DNA from 2 places in the Arthrobacter sp. NicSoilB8 genome. Region 1 is predicted to be linked to the other one. Evidence: predicted binding sites of a transcription regulator. Region 1 holds the regulator's gene; the other holds the start of a gene.
The links. Region 1 encodes HrcA, which represses chaperone genes, less so after heat shock. Its sites were predicted from a motif close to TTNGCACTCGNNNNNNNCGAGTGCNAA; they were not measured.

Region 1 (7,542 bases):
TGTGCACATCCCGTTCTGTGCCGTCCGCTGCGGGTACTGCGACTTCAACACCTACACTGCCACCGAGCTCGGCGGCGGGGCGTCGCAGGACGCCTACGCAGCCACCGCGGTCTCTGAGGTGGAGTTCGCCGGACGCGTCCTGGCGGCGTCGGGCCTGCCCGAGCGGCCGCTGAGCACCGTCTTCTTTGGCGGCGGCACGCCCACGCTGCTGCCGGCGGAGGATCTGGCGCGCATCCTCACCGCCGCGATCGGAGCCTGGGGCCTGCAGCCCGGCGCCGAGGTGACCACGGAGGCCAACCCGGATTCCGTCACCCCCGAATCCCTGCAGCTGCTGGCCGACGCCGGGTTCACCCGGGTCTCTTTCGGCATGCAGTCGGCCGTTCCGCACGTCCTGAAGGTCCTGGACCGCACCCACACGCCCAGCCGGGTGCCCGAGGTGGTGCGGTGGGCCCGCGATGCGGGCCTCGCGGTCAGCCTCGACCTCATCTACGGGACGCCCGGGGAGTCGCTGGAGGACTGGCGCTACTCGCTCGAGACGGCGCTGTCCTACGCCCCCGACCACATCAGCGCATACGCGCTGATTGTCGAGGACGGCACCAAGCTTGCGGCGCAGATCCGGCGCGGCGAAGTGCCGGAAATCGACGACGACGACCACGCCGCCAAATACGAACTCGCCGACGATCTGATTTCCGCCGCCGGGCTCGCCTGGTATGAGGTCAGCAACTGGTCCCGCACCCCCGAACAGGCCTGCCGGCACAACCTCGCCTACTGGCGCGGGGACGACTGGTGGGGCATCGGGCCAGGGGCGCATTCGCACGTCGGCGGCGTGCGGTGGTGGAACGTCAAGCACCCCACCGCCTACGCCAACCGCCTCGGCGCCGGTGTTTCGCCCGCCGCCGGACGCGAAACGCTGGACACCGAAACCCGCAACGTCGAACGCGTCATGCTCGAGGCCCGCCTGAACTCCGGACTCGACATCCCGAGCCTCGGCGGCCTGGGCGACACGGGCCGGCACGCCGTCGCCGGGCTGATCGCCGACGGCCTGGTGGATCCCGCGGCCGCCTTCAAGGGGCGGCTGGTCCTCACACTCAAGGGCCGGCTGCTGGCCGACGCCGTGGTCCGCAGGATCCTGCCGGACTAATAAGCCGGGGACATTCTGCCCGGGCCCGGCACCATGCCCCGGGCCGCACCCTCCCACGACACACAAAGAGCCGGCCGCTACGCCCTGACGGGCAGCGGCCGGTTCTGCTGTTGGGAGACGTTGTGGGGGACGGGTCTTTGGATCCGGCCCGGACTACTTGATCCAGCGCAGGTTGAACTCGTAACGGTGCGGCTGGCCGCGGTTGACGTGGATGCCTGCCGCCACCGAGAAGCAGGTCACGGCGATCCAGATCACGGTGGCGAGCACGGCAAAGAGGTTGCCTACCACGGGGATGAAGACCAGCAGATTGGCGAGCACCGCGGCGATCGTCGGCGGCAGTGTGAAATTGAGGGCTTCCTTGGATTCCTGTGCCGTGAACGGGCCGCGGTCCTTGAAGATGAGGTAGATCAGCAGCGAGGGCACGCAGCCCAGGATGCCGCCGAAGTGCGCCAGCGTGGCCCACTGCCGGTCCTCGCTGGCCGTCAGCGGAAGCGCATTTGCCGGAACGCCATGGTACGGGGGCTGGTCATGGCCAGCCTTGTTGTCCGTGTGTTCGCGTGCGTTATCTGCCACGGTGTAGTCCTTTGGATTGCGGTGATGCGTTGCTGCCGGGGTTCGTGCCTGGAATAGCCGGGACTGCGCTGGGGGCGCGGCCGCCGTTTCAAGAATACTTGCTCGGGCGCCTAAATGGAGATCAGGGGCGCGCCGCCACCAGGCTACGGCACGGTGAGGAAGTCAATGACCTCTTCCACCCGGCCGAGCAGGGATGCCTCCAGATCCGCATAGCTGTGCACGGCCCCCAGGAGTTTCTGCCAGCCGAGGCCGATGTCCTCCTTCGTGGAGTGAGGCCAGCCGAACGCCGTCAGGATGCCCGTCTTCCAGTCCACGCCGCGGGGGATCACGGGCCATCGCTCGATCCCCAGGACCGCGGGACGGATGGCCTGCCACACGTCCACGTAAGGGTGGCCCACAATGAGCACGTTGCCGGCGGCGCCCGGCGAGGCCATGACGGCGTCGGCGATCCGCGACTCCTTGGAGTCGGGCACCAGGTGGTCAACGAGCACGCCGAGCCGGCGGCCCGGGCCGGGACCGAACTCCGCCACGGCCGCGGCAAGGTCGTCAATGCCGTGCAGGGGTTCGACGACGATGCCCTCCACCCGGAGGTCGTCGCCCCAGACCTTCTCGACGAGCTCGGCGTCGTGCTTGCCTTCCACCCAGATGCGGCTGGCCCTGGCCACCTGTGCGCGCTGTCCCGCCACCCGGACCGAGCCCGACGCCGTGCGGCCGGCACCGGCGGCGGGAGCGGCCTTCTTCGGGACCGGAGGCATCAGCCGGATCGGCTGCCCCTCCAAAAGGAAGCCGAAGCCGAGGCGGAAGGACCGGGACTTGCCCCGCCGGTCCTCCAACGCCACCACGTGCATGCCGCCTGACTTCTCCACCCGGGTCACGGCGCCCACCCAGCCGGACTGGACCTCCTCGAGAACCATCCCGCGTTCCACGGGAACTTCCGGCAGCTGCGTCTTGGCGGGGGCGGACAGGTTCTGGGGTCCCCAGTTCTGGTACGACATCTCTACACGCTTACTTTGCTCTTGGAATGAACGACGGACAGTGGAACTCTCCGCGAGCCGGAACCGGACCGCATGGGGCGGCCACGGCACGGGCTGCCACGGTCTCAGCGCCGACGTGACGGGAAACTCGATCCCGCGGGCCACGCCTGGAGCGAATCCAATGCTAACAACGCGGCGACTCATATTAGACTGGTTAGCACTTAGGCATGTCGAGTGCTAACCCCTGTCCAGTCGCGGACCGCCCCTGCACCACATCGTGGACGCGAACCGGACGCTGCGGGCGGTACCGACTGCGTGACCGTCGATTGGAGGTGGAGCGTGAGCGAACCGCGCAAACTCGAAGTGTTGCGGGCCATCGTGGAGGACTATGTCCATTCCCGTGAGCCCGTTGGTTCCAAAGCGCTCGTCGAACGGCACCATCTCGGAGTTTCCAGTGCCACGATCCGCAACGACATGGCGGCGCTGGAAGACGAAGGCCTCATCACGGCACCGCACACGAGTGCCGGCAGAATCCCCACGGACAAGGGCTACCGGCTGTTCGTCGACCAGATCTCGGCCGTCAAGCCGCTGTCCCCGGCCGAGCGCCGGGCCATTCAGGCCCTGCTGGAGGGCTCGGAGGACCTCGACGACGTCCTGGACCGGACCGTGCGGCTCCTCGCCCAGCTGACCAACCAGGTCGCCGTCGTACAGTATCCGCTTCTTAGCCGCGCCAGGGTGCGGCACATCGAATTCGTCCTGCTGGCGCCCCGGAAGGTGCTGATCGTGCTGATAGCGGACACCGGCAAGGTGGAGCAGCGCGTGATCGACGTCGGGCAGGACCTTCCTGACGACGCCCTCGCGGAGCTGCGCAGCCGTTTCTTGGCGAGCCTGTCCGGAACCCCGCTGAGCCTGCTGCCGCAGCTGCTGCCCGCCGTCGTCGCCGGTGGACCGCCGGCGCGCCGCGGGGCAGCCCAGGCCCTGGCCCGCGGCCTCGAGGCCCTGGCCACGAGCAGCCGCGAAGAGCGCATGGTCATGGCCGGCACCGCCAACCTGGCCCGCTCCAATGTGGACTTCCCGCTCAGCATCGGCCCGGTGCTGGAGGCGCTCGAAGAGCAGGTGGTGATGCTCCGCCTGCTCAGCGAAATGGCGGAGGACCCGCGCGGCGTCACTGTCAGCATCGGCCGGGAAAACCCCTACGACGGCCTCGCCGAGGCCTCCGTGGTGGCCACCGCCTACGGGCCGGACGCCACGGCCAAGGTCGGCGTCCTGGGGCCCACCCGGATGGACTACCCCACCACCATGGCCGCCGTCCGCGCGGTGGCCCGCTACCTTTCGAGGATCCTGGGGCCTTGACGGGCCCGGGACCGAAGATGACGTCTTGCCCTCGCAGGCAGTGCCCCACCGGCAGTACGAAAAGGAAGAGATACACACTTTGACCAGCCATTATGACGTTCTTGGAGTCTCCCGCGATGCAACGGGGGAGGAGATCAAGAAGGCCTACCGGAAACTGGCCCGGACCCTGCACCCGGACGTGAACCCGGGGGAGGATGCCTCGGACCGGTTCAAGGCCGTCACCCATGCCTACGAGGTCCTCTCCGATCCGCAAAAGCGCCGGGTCTATGACACCACCGGCAACGAGAACGGCACCGACAACGGCTTCGGCGGCGGCAGCTACTCGGGCCAGGGCTTCGCCTTCCAGGACATTTTCGAGACGTTCTTCGGCGCAGGCGGCGGCCAGGGCGGCCCGGCATCCCGGGTCCGCCGCGGCCAGGACGCGCTGATCAGTGTCCGGATCGACCTCCGCGACGCCGTGTTCGGCGTCAACAAGAAGCTAGAGGTCGACACGGCAGTCATCTGCCCCACATGTGAGGGCTCCTGCTGCCGCGAGGGCAGCCACCCGGTCCGCTGCGACATCTGTGGCGGCAGCGGCCAGGTCCAGCGCGCCGTGCGGTCCATCCTGGGCCAGGTCATGACCTCGGCACCCTGCGGATCCTGCGAGGGCTTCGGCACGGTTATCAAGGACCCCTGCAACGAGTGCAGCGGCCAGGGCCGGATCCGCAGCCGCCGCTCCCTGACCGTGAAGGTCCCGGCCGGTGTTGCCACCGGCACCCGCATCCAGCTCTCCGGCCAGGGCGAGGCCGGTCCCGCCGGCGGCCCGGCGGGCGACCTGTACGTGGAGATCCGGGTCAACAACGACCCCACCTACGTCCGCGACGGCGACGACCTGCACGCGAGCCTCAACATCCCCATGACAGCCGCTGCACTCGGCACCGAGATTTCCCTCGACACCTTCGACGGGCAGCAGGAGATCGACGTCAAGGCCGGTACCCAGTCGGGTGAGGTCATCACCCTGCGCGGCCTCGGGGTCACCCACCTCCGCGGCCACGGCCGCGGTGACCTCAAAGTGCACCTGCAGGTCGAAACGCCTGGCAAGCTGGACCACCACCAGGAGGAACTGCTCCGCCAGTTGGCCAAGCTGCGCGGCGAACACTTTACGGAGGGAAAGCTTGCGGCCAGCGGCGGGGTCTTCGCCAAACTCCGGGACCGGCTCGGTAACCTGTAGCGGTGAGTAACCCGGTCTTCTTCACCGCCCCAGGCACCCTGGACCAGCAGGCCCCCGGCTCGGCCTTTGTCCTTGAGGGCGCCGAGGCCCGCCACGCCGTCACCGTCAAACGGCTCGCCGTCGGGGAAGCGGTGGACATCGCGGACGGCGCCGGCAAGCGCCTGACCGGCACGGTGACCGCCGTCGCCCCCGGCGAGATGACCGTCGAGTGCCGGGAGCTGGCCAATGAGCCCCAGCCCGGGATCCGGCTGGTCCTGGTCCAGGCACTCGCCAAGGGTGACCGCGATGAACTTGCGGCCGAAACAGCCACCGAGCTGGGCATCGACGCCGTCATCCCCTGGCAGGCGGAGCGGTCCATTGTGCGGTGGAAGGCCGAACGGGCCGCGAAGGCACACGCCAAGTGGCAGTCGGTGGTGACGGCGGCCGCCAAGCAGGCACGCCGGGCGTGGATTCCGGAGGTCCGTGCCGCCGTCGACGGCGCCGGGCTGCAGGCGGCCGTGGCGGCTGCCGACCTCGCGGTCATCCTGCACGAAGACGCCGTCCGCCCGCTGCGGCAGGTGCTCGAATCCTGGCTGGAAAGTGCCGTGCCCGGCGATGAAGCGTCCCGGGAAGTGCTGCTGATCGTGGGTCCGGAAGGCGGCATCAGCCCGCGGGAAGTGACCCGGCTGTGCGACGCAGGAGCGGTCACCGCCCTGTTGGGACACCATGTGCTGCGCTCGTCCACCGCAGGCCCCGCCGCCACGGTGCTGGCCAGCGACATTCTCGGCCGCTGGTAGCCGGCGCGCTACTGGCAATCTGACCGCATAGTTTACCGGCTGGTAGGGCTGCGGCCCAGGTTATTTCACCGTGAAGCCGCGGGTGTCGAAGAACAGTTCCTTGGCGCTGTCCGACTTCGCGTCCACCTGGGCCACCCGGACCTCGTACCGGCCAGGGCCGAGGTTCGCGGATAAGGTGAACAACCCGGACTGGGTGGTATCGGCTGACGCCGTGGCGTTGCCGTTGAGGTAGGCGGTCTTGGCGTTGTCGCCGTCGACCTTGAGGATCTCCCAGTGCAGTTTCCCGCCCTGGACGGTGCTCCGGCCGCTGATCTTGACCGAGCCGTCAGCCACGGACGCGCCTTCCTGCGGATCAATGATCCACACGGGGGCCACCATCCCTGCGCTCCGGGACGTTGGTGCGCCCAGCCGGACGTGGTCGAAGGCCACGTAATCCGTGTGACCGTCGACCAGCACCACCACCTGCACCTGCTGGCCGGAATCGATCAGGCCCGCGCTGGCCGCGGCGGCCGTCGCCGTGTAGATCAGCTGCTGGACGGCGCGCTCGGCCATGGCCGCATCGACGTTGCTGTTGAAGGCATCGGCGGAGACATCCACGGTGATGACGTTCTTGCCGGAGATCGACGTCGCCAGCTTCTTCGGGTTCTGCCACGGCGTGAAGAAATCCGGGTCCAGCGGCTTCTGGGACATCATCACCCGCAGGGCGCGGGTCACGGGGTTCTCCTGATCAGGAACGTCACGGAACTCGCGGTACAGGAACGCGTTGTCGTTGCTGCGGCCGATCCAATACACGGGAGCCTTGTTTGCGGTCTGGGCCGTTTCCAGCGGGGCACTCGTGGTGGGGCCGCCCGACGCCGGGACAGGAATGAGCTCCGACGGGCTGCTGGAGTTGGTGATGCCGCCCTGCGGCGTTGCCACGCAACCGGACAGGACGAGGGCAGCGGGCAGCACGAGGGCCAGTGCGAGGCGGCGGACGCGTCCCACTGGTGGCTGCTGAACTTCACGCTGCCTGATGCTGCTGTCCCTTCGTGTACCGTCTCCGCGTTCCGCGGCTTTGATCCTTAAGCGGGCGGCTTGGTCCGCCGGCCGCCGGTCCTTCACCTGCCCGGGGCACCGGGCAGGCGCTCTTGGGGCGGCCAAATTCCAGCATCCCATACGGGCACGGCACGACAGCCGGGTTTGGGCCCGGTCGCCGGAACTGCAACGGGAACGATATGAGGCCGATACGAAGTTGATACCTAATTGGCCTTGAGCGTCAGCGTGTCCGGCCCGCTATTCCAGCGGAGCAGGCCGCCGACAGATGTCATCTCGATGGGGCGCTTGAGGAACTGAAGGACCCACTTCTCCTGGGCAGCAGCCTCCCCGCTGCACCCCATGGCGCCGACGGCAATGTTTCCGACGTGGAGCGTGTGTCCGCTGATCGATGCGGGACCTCCGGCCGGGTTGCACGGGGTTTTGACCGCCAGCTGGAGCGACCCGTCCACCGCGGTCAGTTGCACGGTGACGCCGCCGGAA
Region 2 (7,542 bases), 960 kb from region 1:
GCACGCGGCGTAGTTGTCCGGGTGCTCTTCGAGGCAGGCGGGAACGGCCTCGTGCATGCGGGGGGTGTCCCGCAGCGCGACGACGGGTATGCCGGCGTCGTTGATGGTTTTGATCGGCGCAACCCAACCCGGATCCAGGAACTCGACGGCGTTCGGGTCGGGGTCCGTCCGGGTGCTCGTCGTGACCACGACGTCCGGCTTCATGGCCAGGACCTTCTTGAGGGTTTCCTTGTCGAAGTCCAGGCAGCCTTCCGATTGCCCCGGCGCCGGCTTGTCCGTCACGGGGCAGTAGCCCTTGGTGATGGCTTCCACCCGCCAGCCGTACTTCTCGGCCAGTGTGAGGATGGGGGTGGCCCAGACGTGGGCATGCGAGTTGCCTATGATCACCACGGTCTTGGCGGCATTCTGCTTGCCGTTATTGCACACGTTGGTGAGTGCCTTCTCATCCGAGGTGCAGCCGCCGTCGTAGCGGGGCCATTCGTCAGCCGCGGTGGCAAGGGTGGGAAGGAGCGGGGCGGATTTGTCGGCCCCGTCGACGTAAGCCGGGTCCAGCGAACGGGCGCCCGGGTTATTGGCCCAGGCCTGGCTCGCCGCCGCGGCCGTGGCGAAGTTGATCTGGAGTTGCCAGCCGGCCAGCGGCACGACGGCGGTGGCGGCAGCAGCGGCGATGGCAATGACCGCACGGCGTCGCCGCACTTCCGGCCATTGCCATTCGCGCCAGGGCTTCTCGATAAAGCGGGTGGTGAGGTAGGCGAGCACCAGTGAAACGGCGATGATGACGGCGCCCGTGATGGGGCCCGCGCGGTCCTTGCCCGTCGCGGCAAGCGCAATGACCAGGACCGGCCAGTGCCACAGGTAGAGGGCGTAGGAATTGTCGCCCAGCCGGATCAAGGGCTTCGAGCTGAGAATCCGGTCGACGCCCAGCCTGCTGCCCGACTGGCCGGCGGCGATGACGCAGGCCGCGGCCAGGGTGGGCCAGAGTGCCACGTACCCGGGGAAGGAAGCCTGGACATTGAGCAGGATCCCGCAGCTGAGCATGGCAACGATGCCCAGCCAGCCGAGCACCAGGCGCCAGCTCCGGGGCAGCCGCAGGGCCGGCAGGGCCAAAGCCACGAGCGTGCCCAGCGCGAACTCCCACAGCCGGGCTCCGGTATCGAAGTATGCCTCGGTCTGGTCGGCGTAGGTGAAGACGATTGAGTAGACCAGTGAAACAAGGAAGATCAGGGCGAAGATGTAGCAAAGCAGCACGCGGTAGCGGAGCCTGAAGCGCTTGGCGACGATTGCTGCGCCCGCGAAGATGAGCGGCCACAGGATGAAGATCTGCCCCTGGATCGAAAGGGACCAGAAGTGCTGGAAGGGGCTGGCGTGGCTGTGGTCCGAGGCGTAGTAATTCGTGGCCTGGGACTGGAGGAACCAGTTTTCGACATAGAACAGGGACGTCCAGCCCTGGGAGATCACCTCGAGCCAGCGGGTCCGTGGCAGGAAGAACATGCTTGCGGCGAGTACGGCCACCAGGACGGTCACGGCCGCCGGCAGGAGGCGCCGGAAGAGGTGCAGCCAATGCTTGAAGAGCGCCATCGGCCGGCCCTGCTCGTAGCGGCCGACGAACTGCAGCGTCATGAGGAATGCCGAAATCAGCAGGAACACATCGACGCCGCCGGACACGCGGCCCAACCAGATGTGGTAGGTCATGACCATGAGCACGGCCAGGGACCGGAGTCCTTGGATTTCGGGCCTGAATGTCGATTTCCTGCCCGCCCGCGGTGCCGCACCGGATTGGGCAGGCGGGGGCAGGGTTCTTTGCTGTGTCATAGAACAACCCCTCAACCAGATAACCAAAGCGTCTATGTTACTAAACTGTGATGTTCATGGCCAATCGCGGCGACGGCCACAGACCTCTATTGAGGCATGCCAAGGTGTGAGTTTCCCGGGAAGCGTGAGTGGATGGGCTGTGTCCGACGGCGGCGAGGCGGCAGATTCCGCGGCAGTTGCGGACTCCTGCGCGGTTGGAATGTTGGCGATAAGTGGGCGGAGGCATGCCCGGATCCGGACAGAAAAAAGGACGGCCCGGCAAGCAATTGCCGGACCGTCCCCTCTGCGGGCCGAGATTAGTGCTTGTGGCCTGCGTGCTCGTCTTCGTCGGCCGGCTTCTCCACCACGAGGGTTTCCGTGGTGAGGACCAGCGCGGCGATGGAGGCGGCGTTGCGCAGAGCCGCACGCGTCACCTTGACGGGGTCGATCACGCCAGCGGCGATCAGGTCCTCGTACTCGCCGGACTTGGCATTGAAGCCCTGGTTGACGGCGGATTCGGCCACCTTGGCAACCACGACGTAGCCGTCGAAGCCGGCGTTCTGGGCGATCCAGCGCAGCGGCTGGGTCAGAGCACGGCGGACGATGCCGACGGCAGCAGCGGCGTCACCTTCGAGGGCCTGGACGGCAGCATCCTCGTCGAGCGCCTTGAGCGCGTGGATGAGGGCGGAGCCGCCGCCGGCCACGATGCCCTCTTCGAGGGCAGCGCGGGTCGAGGACACGGCGTCCTCGATGCGGTGCTTCTTTTCCTTCAGCTCGACCTCGGTGGCAGCGCCAACCTTGATCACGCCGATGCCGCCGGCCAGCTTGGCCAGGCGTTCCTGCAGCTTTTCCTTGTCCCAGTCCGAATCGGTGCGGGTCAGCTCGGCGCGCAGCTGGGCAACACGGGCGGCGACGTCTTCGGCCGAACCGGCGCCGTCGACGATCGTGGTGTTGTCCTTGGTGACAGTGATGCGGCGTGCGGTGCCGAGCACCTCAAGGCCGACGGTGTCCAGGCTGAGGCCCAGCTCCGGGGAGACGACCTGTGCACCCGTGAGGGTCGCGATGTCCTGCAGCATGGCCTTGCGGCGGTCACCGAAGCCCGGTGCCTTGACGGCGACGACGTTCAGCGTGCCGCGGATGCGGTTGACGATGAGCGTGGAGAGGGCCTCGCCCTCGACGTCTTCGGCGATGATGAAGAGCGGCTTGGAGCTCTGCAGCGCCTTTTCCAGCAGCGGCAGGAAGTCCTGCACGGAGGAGATCTTGCCCTGGTTGATCAGGATGAGGGCGTCCTCGAGGACTGCTTCCTGGCGTTCCGCGTCAGTGACGAAGTACGGGGACAGGTAGCCCTTGTCGAACTGCATGCCCTCGGTGAGGACCAGCTCGGTCTGCGTGGTGGAGGATTCCTCGATGGTGATCACACCATCCTTGCCGACCTTGCCGAATGCCTCGGCCAGGAGCTCGCCGACCTCGTCGCTCTGGGCGGAGATCGCGGCGACGTTGGCAACCTGCGTGCCTTCGACCGGGCGGGCGTTTTCCAGCAGGCGGGCGGCGACGGCCTCGACCGAAACCTCGATGCCGCGCTTGATCTCGCCCGGTGCGGCGCCTGCCGCAACGTTGCGCAGGCCTTCCTTGACCAGGGCCTGGGCCAGAACGGTGGCGGTGGTGGTGCCGTCACCGGCGACATCGTTGGTCTTGGTGGCGACCTCCTTGGCAAGCTGCGCGCCAAGGTTTTCGTAGGGGTCGTCCAGCTCGATTTCACGGGCGATGGTCACACCATCGTTGGTGATCGTGGGGGCGCCCCACTTCTTGTCCAGTACGACGTTGCGGCCGCGCGGGCCGAGCGTGACCTTGACCGTGTTGGCGAGCTTATCGATGCCGGCTTCAAGCGACCGGCGGGCAGCGTCGTTAAACGCAAGCTGCTTTGCCATGGTTTTGTCCTTTCAAGACAGAACCCCGCGCAACTGATCCGTTCATGACGAAGGATCTGCTGCGCGGGGGTCCAAGAGAGTTACTTTACGACGATCGCCAGAACGTCGCGGGCGGAGAGCACGAGGTACTCGGTGCCGCCGGTCTTAACTTCGGTTCCGCCGTACTTGGAGTAGATGACAACGTCACCAACGGCAACGTCAACGGGAACGCGGTTGCCGTTGTCGTCAAAGCGGCCGGGGCCTACTGCAACAACTTCGCCTTCCTGCGGCTTCTCCTGTGCGGAGTCCGGGATAACCAGGCCGGAAGCCGTGGTCTGCTCGGCTTCGAGCGGGCGGACAACAATACGATCCTCAAGAGGCTTAATAGAGACCGACACTCGGACCTCTCCTTTTCGTCAGCAAATTCGTGGACTATGAAGCGGTGATGCCATGGCGTACAGACCGTCGTCGCGGTGCCGGCAGTAGCCTGGCGGAACCCACTTCATGTGTTAGCACCCTCCTAGGGAGAGTGCTAATGACGACTCTATGTAACTGGTTAGCACTCGGTCAAGGCGAGTGCCAGAAATTCGTCCCCGGTGAACATTTTCGTCAAGGACATGCTCATTGGTTCCGGGCCGGCCAGAGGCACATGCTCACTCTTCCGGGCTCGCCAGGGCACATGCTCATTGGTTCCGGGCCGGCCCGAGGCACATGCCCAGTCTTCGTGGCTGCCGGTGGACACATGGGCATCATGCCCACTCCCCGCGCCCAGCGATGGACATGCCCAATGGTTTCAGACTGCCCAAAGGAACATGCTCATTCCTGGCGCTGGACCAGGGACATGCCCAGCCTCCCGCGAGCCCGACTAAAGGGACATGCCCAGTGGTTCCGCGATGGACCGAGGCACATGCCCATTCTTCGTGGCTGCCGGTGGACACATGGGCATCATGCCCACTCCCCGCGCCCAGCGATGGACATGCCCAATGGTTTCAGACTGCCCAAAGGAACATGCTCATTCCTGGCGCTGGATCAGGGGCATGCTCAGCGGGTCCGGCCTGGACTGAGGGACATGCCCACTCCTGATGCCAGGGGTGGGGCATGTCCTGCAGGCGTTGCGCGCAGGTAACTACTCGCCGGCGAGGTGTTCGAAGTCCACGTCTTCGCCATTGTCCTCGTCCCGGTTACGGCCGGCGTCGTTCCGGTGCCGATACAGCAGCAGGGCCCCGGCGGCGGCCAGGAGGACACCTGCGATCAGGAAGATGATGCCGCCGAGCCGGGCCGCGGCGTACGTGTCGCGGATGGCCCGCGCCTCGTCGGTGGCGTCCTGGACATTCTTGCCGCCGACCGAATACACGGTGGCGTTAAAGGAATCGAGGAAGAAAATGATCACCAGCAGGGCGATGCACACGACGGCGATCACCGCGCCGGCGATCAGCGCCGGCCGGGCGTAGCGCGCCAGCCCCTGCGGTCTCCGGCGCTCCTGCCCGACGTCGTCCGGCCCGTTGTCGTACAGGGCCGCGTCCCGCCCGTCGTCCCCCCCTTCGTCCTGCCCGTTGTCGTACAGGGCCGCGTCCCGCCCGTCGTCCTGCCCGGCGTCGTGTCCCGCTGTGTCCGCTGACGTGCTGTCGCCTGTACCGCTGTCTTCCATGCCGTCAAGCCTATCCCCAGCCGTCCTGTCACAGCGCGCCCGCGGCGCTGAACTACGCTGGATGGCATGACTGACGCACCGCAGGAACACATCGCCCCGATCCTCACGCCCGAGGGCTGGGAGCTGCTGGCGTCGCTGGGCCCCTACCGCGAGGACGAGGCCTTCCGGCTCACCGCGGCGCTGCGCAAGGCCGGCCACTCCCCCGAAATGGTCTCGGCGGTGCTCACCCAGTCCCGGCTGCGCACCAAGGCCGAGGCGAAATTCGGCGAGTTCGCCCGGCAGATGATCTTCACCAGGGCCGGCCTGGAGCAGGCCACCCGGCTCACAGTGGCGGCCCGGCACGCGCAGCGGTTCGCGGAGGCAGGAATCGGCCACGTGGCCGATCTCGGCTGCGGGCTGGGGGCCGATGCGATGGCGCTGGCGTCCCTGGACATCAAAGTCACCGCCGTGGAACTGGACGAGGCCACGGCCGCCTGCGCCACGATGAACCTGATCCCGTTCCGCAACGCCACCGTGGTCCACTCGGATGCCACGTCGGTTTCGCTCGAGGGGATCGACGGCGTCTGGCTCGACCCCGCCCGGCGCACCACGTCCACCTCGGGAACCAAAAGGATCTGGGACCCGGAAGATTTCTCCCCGCCGCTGTCCTTTGTGGAGTCTCTGGCCGGCTCCGGGCGCGCTGTCGGCGTGAAGATGGGTCCTGGCATGCCGCACGATTCCGTGCCGGCGGACTGCGAGGCCCAGTGGGTCTCCGTGGGCGGGGACGTGACCGAGGTGGCCTTGTGGTTCAACGCGGTGCGGCGCCCCGAAGTGCGGCGCGCGGCCCTCGTGCTCGGACCTCTTGGCGCCGCCGAACTCACCAGCGGCGAGGATTTCGGCGCCGGCCCGTCGGCGCCTGTGGGCCCGGTGGAGGGGTACCTGTACGAGCCCGACGGCGCGGTCATCCGCGCGGGACTGGTCGCCGACGTCGCCCTCCAGCTGGGCGGGCACCTCGTGGACGAGCACATCGCCTACATCTGCGCCCCGGAGTTGCGCGATACCCCGTTCGCCAGGGCCTACAAGGTCCTGGAGGTGATGCCCTTCAACGTCAAGGTGCTCAAGTCCTGGGTCAAGGACAAAGGAATAGGCGTCCTGGACATCAAGAAGCGCGGCACAGCCGTCACCCCGGAGGAGCTCCGCAAGCAACTCCTTCCAGGAGGAAAACCGGCAGGCTCCAAGGCCAGGGGCAAGAAATCAGCCACCCTGGTCCTCACCAGGATCGGCGAGGACCGGGTGGCCGTCTCGGTGGAGCCGGTCTAGCTCCGCCGCCCTAGTTCTCCCCGGCGCGGGGTCGGGCTACTGGGCCCGCATGAAATCCTCGGCGGCCCGGATCTGCTCGTCGGTGGGCCGGATCCCGGTGTACAGCACGAACTGCTCCAGGGCCTGGATCGTGGCTACCTCGGCTCCGGTGATCACGGTCTTGCCGGCCGCGCGGGCGGCCTTGATGAGCGGCGTCTCGGCCGGGAGGGCGACGACGTCGAACACCACCTTTGCCGCGTCGATGGCCTCCTGCGGGTAGGACAGTGCCTCGGCGTCCGGTCCACCTGCCATACCCCCTGCCATACCGATAGGCGTCACGTTAATGATCATGTCAGCTGTGCCCGTGCCGGACCTCGCGGAGCCCAGGTCGGCGCTCCAGGCGAACCCGTACTGTTCGGCCAGGGCGCGCCCGGTGTCCTCGTTGCGGGCCACGACGGTCACGTCCTTGAATCCGGCATCCCGAAGCGCGGCCACGGTGGCCTTGGCCATGCCGCCCGAGCCCAGGACCAGCACCGAGTAGTCGGTGGGGACGGCGTTGCGCTGCAGGAGCTGCTCGATGGCCGTGTAGTCGGTGTTGTAGGCGGTGAGCCGGCCGGCGTCGTTGACAATCGTGTTGACCGAATCGATGGCCTTCGCCGACGGGTCCATGACGTCCACGAGGGCGATCACGTCCTCCTTGTAGGGCATGGACACCGCGCAGCCGCGGATGCCTAGGCCGCGCACGCCGGCGATTGCCTGGGCGAGGTCGGTGGGGGCAAAGGCCTTGTAGATCCAGTTCAGGCCCAGCTGTTCGTACAGGTGGTTGTGGAAGCGCGTCCCGTTGTTGCTCGGCCGGGCCGAGAGCGAGATACACAGGGTCATGTCTTTGTTCAGAATGGGCACAGGTCCATTAAACGC

Region 2: the regulator HrcA is predicted to act here: its motif matches at 4,255-4,281, upstream of groES (co-chaperone GroES).

What each region holds. Positions count from the first base shown of each region.
Region 1 is NZ_AP024655.1:2,661,262-2,668,803, reverse strand. Features, by position in the region: gene hemW (radical SAM family heme chaperone HemW) at 1-1,141, shown strand, start outside; gene LDO15_RS12020 (DUF4870 domain-containing protein) at 1,295-1,714, opposite strand; gene LDO15_RS12015 (DUF3097 domain-containing protein) at 1,858-2,709, opposite strand; gene hrcA (heat-inducible transcriptional repressor HrcA) at 3,028-4,041, shown strand; gene dnaJ (molecular chaperone DnaJ) at 4,121-5,251, shown strand; gene LDO15_RS12000 (16S rRNA (uracil(1498)-N(3))-methyltransferase) at 5,254-6,027, shown strand; gene LDO15_RS11995 (Gmad2 immunoglobulin-like domain-containing protein) at 6,088-7,011, opposite strand; gene LDO15_RS11990 (META domain-containing protein) at 7,266-7,542, opposite strand, start outside.
Region 2 is NZ_AP024655.1:3,618,802-3,626,343, forward strand. Features, by position in the region: gene LDO15_RS16265 (acyltransferase family protein) at 1-1,812, opposite strand, end outside; gene groL (chaperonin GroEL) at 2,109-3,719, opposite strand; gene groES (co-chaperone GroES) at 3,800-4,096, opposite strand; gene LDO15_RS16280 (hypothetical protein) at 4,825-5,346, opposite strand; gene LDO15_RS16285 (class I SAM-dependent methyltransferase) at 5,413-6,645, shown strand; gene LDO15_RS16290 (shikimate 5-dehydrogenase) at 6,682-7,506, opposite strand.